DNA from 2 places in the Isoptericola sp. NPDC056618 genome. Region 1 is predicted to be linked to the other one. Evidence: predicted binding sites of a transcription regulator. Region 1 holds the regulator's gene; the other holds the start of a gene.

Region 1 (3,407 bases):
GCCCGAGGATCGCCAGACCGACCTCGTTCGCCTCGATCTCGGGGCGGCCGGAGGCGCGCAGGGTCTCCTCGACCTTCTGCGCGAGGACGGCGAGGTCGTCGGAGCTCACCGGCCGGCCCTGGCACGCCTTGCGCACGCCCGCCACGACCTTGTCCCGACTGAAGGGCTCGGTCACCCCGGAGCGCTTGGCCACCGACAGGCTGGCCGTCTCGATCGTGGTGAACCGGCGCTGGCACGCGGGGCACTGACGCCGACGTCGGATGGACGAGCCGTCGTCGGAGGTGCGCGAGTCGACGACTCGCGAGTCCGCATGGCGGCAGAACGGGCAGTGCATCGCTGGTCTCCTGCGCTCGGCTCCGGACCGGCGCCCGGCTGCCCGACAAGGTAAGCGGCGGGCGACCGTCCGCGCAAGCAGGATCCCCGCGGCGGGCGCGCCGGTCCTCGCCGTCAGTCCAGCGGGAGCACCACGACCTGCCCGGTCTGGAGCTCCGCCGACGTGAGCCCGTTGAGGTCGCGGAGCTCGGCGACCACGTCGCGCAGATCCTCGCCCGTGTCGCGCACCTGCTGCGCGTACTGCCAGAGGGTGTCGCCGGGCGCCACCGTCTGGAGCCGGACCTCGACGCCCGCGCCCGGCGACTCGGCGACGGCGCGCTGGCCGAACAGCCCCGCGCCCACGAGCACGAGGAGCACGAGGGCCGCGACCACCACCCGGCCCCTGCGGGTGAGCCGGAGCCCTCCGAGCCCGAGGAAACCGTGCGCGTCGCTGGTGCTGCGTGCGTTCTGCATCGTCCTGCCTCCGGTCCACGTGGTGCCGCGCGAGGCGGCCGCTCCGTCGAACGTCTGTTCTTCGAACACCTGTACGTCGAACTGCTGTACTAGGTGTACCACGTCCCGGCGACACGGTCGAGGTCCGATCGAACAGATGTTTGATGTCGGGCCGGAACTGGCTTAGAGTGGCCGACAGCGCGATGGAAGGTTTGTCGGATTTCATCGGCCCGCCCACGGGCCGCGCCCTGCAGGACGGAGAACGCGATGACCAGCGGACGGGACCAGGCCCCGGCGTCCACGACGACGGCGACGCCATGGGCTGCCCAGGACGACACCCTCGAGGACGCGGCCACCACGACGGCCGGCGCCTCCACGACCGCGCTGGCGTCGGTGAGCGAGCTCTCTCCGTCGTCCGACCGCCTCACGCCCCGCCAGCGGCGCGTGCTCGAGACCATCCGCAGCTCCGTCGAGGCCCGCGGCTACCCGCCGACCATGCGCGAGATCGGCGAGGCCGTGGGCCTGGCGAGCCCGTCCTCGGTCAAGCACCAGCTCACCACGCTCGAGCGCAAGGGCTACCTGCGCCGCGACCCCAACCGGCCGCGCGCGATCGAGGTCGTCGACCCCGAGACGCCCGCCGTCGTGGCCGCCGCTCCCGACGCCGACCCCGCTCCCGGGTACGTGGCCGGGTCGCTCGCCGCGTCCGACGCGCAGCCGGCCCAGGCCCCGTCCTACGTCCCGCTGGTCGGCCGGATCGCCGCCGGAGGCCCCATCCTCGCGGAGCAGGTCGTCGAGGACGTCTTCCCGCTCCCCCGGCAGGTCGTCGGCGACGGCGACCTGTTCCTGCTCAAGGTCGCGGGCGACTCGATGGTCGACGCCGCGATCTGCGACGGCGACTGGGTGGTCGTGCGCAGCCAGCCCGTCGCCGAGAACGGGGAGGTCGTCGCCGCGATGATCGACGGCGAAGCCACGGTCAAGACCTTCAAGCAGGCCGACGGGCACACCTGGCTGCTGCCGCAGAACGCCGCCTACTCCCCCATCCCGGGCGACGAGGCGCAGGTGCTCGGCCGGGTCGTGGCGGTGCTCCGCAGCCTCTGAGCGCCGGTGCGGCGCCCCGGGCCGTCAGAACCCGAGGCGCTGCTGCACGGCCCGCATGTTCTCGGCCGACGCGCGCAGCCCGGCGACCTCGTCGTCCGACAGCGGGGTGTCGATCGTCTCCGCCACGCCCCGTCGGCCGACGAGCGACGGTACCGACAGGCAGACGTCGCTGATGCCGTAGAAGTCGTCGAGGCGCGACGACACGTTCATCACGCGGTGCTCGTCGTTGAGCACCGCCTCGATGATCCTGGTGGCCGCCAGACCGACCGCGTAGTTGGTCGCCCCCTTGCCGGCGATGACGCGGTAGGCGGACTCCACGACGTCGGTCGCGATGCGCCGCCGGGCGGGCTCGTCGAGGGGCGGGTGCCCCCGGAACGGCCGCCAGTCCAGGAGAGGCACGCCGGCGATCGTCGCGGAGCTCCACAGCACGATCTCCGAGTCGCCGTGCTCGCCCGCGATGTTCGCGTGCACGTTCCCGACGGCCACCCCGCAGTGGCGGGCCAGCGCGTCGCGCAGCCGGGACGAGTCGAGGACGGTCCCGCTGCCGAACACCCGGCCCCGGGGCAGGCCGCTGATCTCCTGCGCGGCGTAGGTGACGACGTCGACCGGGTTGGTGACCATGAGGAACACGGCGTCCGGGGCCACCTCGAGCAGGCCCGGCAGGATGGACCGCGTGAGGCCGACCGTCGCCTCGGCCAGGTCGAGGCGGCTCTGGCCGGGTTTCTGCTTGGCTCCCGCCGTCACCGCGACGATGTCGGCGCCGCGACAGACCTCCACGTCGTCCGAGCCGTCGATCTCGGCCTGGGGGATGAACATGCCCCCGTGCCGAAGGTCGAGCACCTCGGCCTCGACCTTCGCGCGGTTGACGTCCAGGAGGGCGACGGACCGGGCCGCGCCCCGGGCCAGCGCTGCGTACGCGAGGGTGGAGCCCACCGCGCCCGCCCCGACGATCGCGAGCTTGGTCGTCCTGCGTGTCTCGTCCACGGCCACACGCTATGTGTCGAGGCGCCGGAGCGCAGCGCGGACGAGCTCCCCGTCGGTGGTCGGCCAGAAGTCCGGCATGGACCGGGTGAGGAAGGAGCCGTAGCGGGCGGTCGCGAGCCGGGGGTCGAGCACGGCCACGACGCCGCGGTCCTCCCCCGTGCGCACGAGCCGGCCGGCGCCCTGCGCCAGCAGCAGGGCGGCGTGCGTGGCCGAGACCTGCATGAACCCGTTGCCGCCCGCCTGCTCCACGGAGCGGGCACGGGCCGCCTTCACCGGGTCGTCCGGGCGCGGGAACGGGATCCGGTCCACGAGCACCAGCTGGCAGCTCGGGCCCGGGACGTCCACGCCCTGCCACAGGGACAGCGTGCCGAACAGGCAGGTCTTCGGGTCGTCGGCGAACGCCTTGACGAGCGTCGGCAGCTGGTCGTCGCCCTGGCACAGCACGGGCACGTCCAGCCGTTCGCGCATCGCCTCCGCCGCGGCCTGCGCCGCTCGGCGGGACGAGAACAGCCCGAGAGTCCGTCCTCCCGCGGCCTCGATCAGTCCCGCGATCTCGTCGA
Region 2 (3,407 bases), on a different contig from region 1:
CGGAGAGGTAGGCGCCGGTCATCGAGCCCTCGGCCTCGAGGAGCCCGGCATAGTCGCCCGAGTGCACGACGCGGCCGCCGTGCTCGCCCGCGCCGGGGCCGACGTCGACGATCCAGTCTGCCGCGCGGATCGTGTCCTCGTCGTGCTCGACGACGATCAGCGTGTTGCCGAGGTCCCGCAGGCGGGTCAGCGTCTCGATGAGGCGGCGGTTGTCGCGCTGGTGCAGGCCGATCGAGGGCTCGTCGAGCACGTACAGCACGCCGACGAGGCCGGAGCCGATCTGGGTGGCGAGCCGGATGCGCTGGGCCTCGCCGCCGGACAGGGTGCCCGCCGGACGCTCGAGCGACAGGTAGTGCAGGCCCACGTCGACGAGGAAGCCGAGCCGGGCGTGGATCTCCTTGAGGACCTCTGCCGCGATCGCGCGCTCGCGCTCGCCCAGCTCGAGCCCGTCGAGGAAGGTCTTGGCCTGGTCGATCGGCAGCCTGCACACGTCCCAGATCGACTTGCCGCCGACGGTGACCGCGAGGACCTCGGGCTTGAGCCGTGCCCCCGAGCACACGGGGCACGGGACCTCGCGCATGTAGGCCTCGTACTTCTCCTTCGACCAGTCGGACTCGGTCTCCCGGTGCCGCCGCTCCAGGAAGGTCACCGCGCCCTCGAAGCCGGTGGAGTACTGCCGCTCGCGGCCCCACCGGTTCTTGTACCGCACGTGCACCTGGTGGTTGCGGCCGAACAGGATCGCGTCACGGGCGCGCTGCGGCAGCGCGCGCCACGGCACGTCCATGGAGAAGCTCATCTCCTCCGCCAGCGCGGTGAGCACCCGCTCGAAGTACTCCGACGACGTCTGCGCCCACGGCACCACGGCACCGTCGCGCAGGGTCCTCTCCTCGTCCGGCACGACGAGGTCGGCGTCGACCTCGAGGCGGAAGCCGATGCCGGTGCACTCCGGGCACGCGCCGTACGGGGCGTTGAAGGAGAACGTGCGCGGCTCGATCTCGTCGAGCGCGAGCGGGTGGTCGTTGGGGCACGCCCGCTTCTCCGAGAACTTGCGCACCCGGTCGACGTCGTCGATGTCGGCGTCGACGAGCTCCACCATGACCAGGCCGCCCGCGAGGCGCAGCGCGGTCTCCACCGAGTCGGTGAGCCGGCGCTGGACGCCGTCGCGCGACACGAGGCGGTCGACGACGACCTCGATGTCGTGCTTGAGCTTCTTCTCGAGCGTGGGCGGGCTGGTCAGCTGCACCACCTCGCCGTCGACCCGCGCGCGGGCGAAACCCTGCGTCTGCAGCTCGGCGAACAGGTCGGCGTACTCGCCCTTGCGCCCGCGCACGACGGGTGCGAGCACCTGGTAGCGCGTGCCCTCCGGCAGCTCGAGGAGCTTGTCGACGATCTGCTGCGGCGTCTGCGAGCGGACCGGCTCGCCGCACACGGGGCAGTGCTGCGTCCCCGCGCGGGCGAAGAGCAGGCGCAGGTAGTCGTAGACCTCGGTGATCGTGCCGACCGTCGACCGCGGGTTGCGGTTGGTCGACTTCTGGTCGATCGACACCGCGGGCGACAGGCCCTCGATGAAGTCGACGTCGGGCTTGTCCATCTGGCCGAGGAACTGGCGGGCGTACGCGGAGAGCGACTCCACGTAGCGACGCTGCCCCTCGGCGAAGATCGTGTCGAACGCCAGGGAGGACTTCCCCGAGCCCGACAGCCCGGTGAAGACGATCAGCTCGTCGCGCGGGAGATCGAGCTCGATGTTGCGCAGATTGTGCTCGCGGGCGCCGGAGATGACGAGGCGGTTGCTCACCCGGGCATCTTACGTCGGGACGCCGACATTCGTACAGGCGTTCTATACCTTTCGGGGCCTTTTCGCGTGCCTGACCGGTCACACCCGGCCGCCTGACCCGCTCCCGGACTCCCCCGGCCCGCGACCGCACGGGGTGCTTGGATACGGCCATGTCCGTCTACGCCGTCACGTACGTCTACGTCACCGACCCCGACCGCCTCGCGGAGGTCCGACCGGAGCACCGGGAGTTCCTCCGTGGCCTGCACGAGAGCGGCACGCTGCGCGTGTCCGGCCCGCTGCCCGCGACGCCGGACGGCGAGCCCGGCGGCGCGCTCCTGGTCGTCGAGGCCGACGACGCGACCGGCGCGCTCGAGCTGCTCGCGGCCGACCCCATGCGGCGCGAGGGTCTGGTCGCGCACCGCGCGGCGCGGGAGTTCGTGCCCGTGATCGGCGGGTTCGCCGCCTGACGCCGGACGACGCGCACAGGCCCCGAACGGCGTGCCGTCCGGGGCCTGTGCGCTCGTGTCGTCAGCGGCCCGAGGACTCCGGCCCGGAGGATGCGGGAGCGGATCCGGGCTCCGACGCCACGTCCTGCGTCTCCGGTGCCGCCGTCGTCGACGACGCCGCACCCGCTGCGTCCGCCGCGCCCGCCGGCGCCGCGTCCTTCGCGGCGACCGCGGCGGTCCGCCGCGTCTTCGCCAGGCTCGCGACGGTCGCGATCGCGATCGAGCCGAGGATCACGGCGAGGGACAGCCAGATCGGGATCTCGGGCGCCCAGGCGACGTGCTCGCCCCCGTTGATGAACGGGAGCGTGTTGGTGTGCAGCGCCTCGAGGATGAGCTTGACGCCGATGAACCCGAGGATGACCGCCAGGGCGATCGGCAGGTACACCAGCCGCTCGAGCAGGCCGCCGAGCAGGAAGTAGAGCTGCCGCAGGCCCATGAGGGCGAAGATGTTCGCGGTGAAGACGATGAACGGGTCCTTCGTCAGCCCGAAGATCGCGGGGATCGAGTCGAGCGCGAACAGCAGGTCCGTGGAGCCGATCGCGACGAACACCACGAGCATCGGGGTGAACAGCTTCTTGCCGTCGACCACCGTGCGCACCTTCGCGCCGTCGTACTCCTGGCTCACCGGCAGCACGCGGCGGAGCAGGCGGATCGCGACGTTCTCCTTGAACTCCTCCTCGTCGTCGCCCCCCGCCACGAGCTTGACCGCCGTGTAGATGAGGAACGCGCCGAAGAGGTAGAAGACCCACACGAACTGCTCGAGGATCGCCGCCCCCGCGAGGATGAACGCCCCGCGCAGCACCAGCGCGATGATGATGCCGACCATCAGCACCATCTGCTGGTGCCGCTTCGGCACCGCGAACCGCGACATGATGATGACGAAGACGAACAGGTTGTCCACGCTCAGGGAGTACTCCGTGAGCCAGCCGGCGTAGAACTCCCCGGCGGGGGCGGTGCCGCCCACCGCGAGCACGATCAGCCCGAACACCAGCGCCAGGGCGACGTAGAAGCCGACCCACAGGCCGCTCTCCTTCATGCTCGGCACGTGGGGGCGCCTGCCGACGATGGCGAGGTCGACGGCGAGCAGGACGATCAGCGCCGCGAGCGACGCCCACTCGAACCAGACC

What was found. The regulator LexA, encoded in region 1, represses DNA repair genes until DNA is damaged. The targets are predictions, from matches to a motif close to TCGAACANNTGTTCGA.
Region 2: uvrA (excinuclease ABC subunit UvrA) is a predicted target of LexA. The motif match lies at 1,825-1,840, and genes of this name have one in related genera.

What each region holds. Positions count from the first base shown of each region.
Region 1 covers NZ_JBHTVZ010000013.1:38,701-42,107, reverse strand. Annotated here, with positions in the region: gene nrdR (transcriptional regulator NrdR) at 1-334, opposite strand, end outside; gene ACFQ8T_RS15165 (LysM peptidoglycan-binding domain-containing protein) at 448-786, opposite strand; gene lexA (transcriptional repressor LexA) at 1,033-1,863, shown strand; gene ACFQ8T_RS15155 (L-lactate dehydrogenase) at 1,888-2,847, opposite strand; gene ACFQ8T_RS15150 (ATP-dependent DNA helicase) at 2,857-3,407, opposite strand, start outside.
Region 2 covers NZ_JBHTVZ010000005.1:11,955-15,361, forward strand. Annotated here, with positions in the region: gene uvrA (excinuclease ABC subunit UvrA) at 1-1,795, opposite strand, end outside; gene ACFQ8T_RS08730 (YciI family protein) at 1,945-2,241, shown strand; gene ACFQ8T_RS08735 (TerC family protein) at 2,303-3,407, opposite strand, start outside.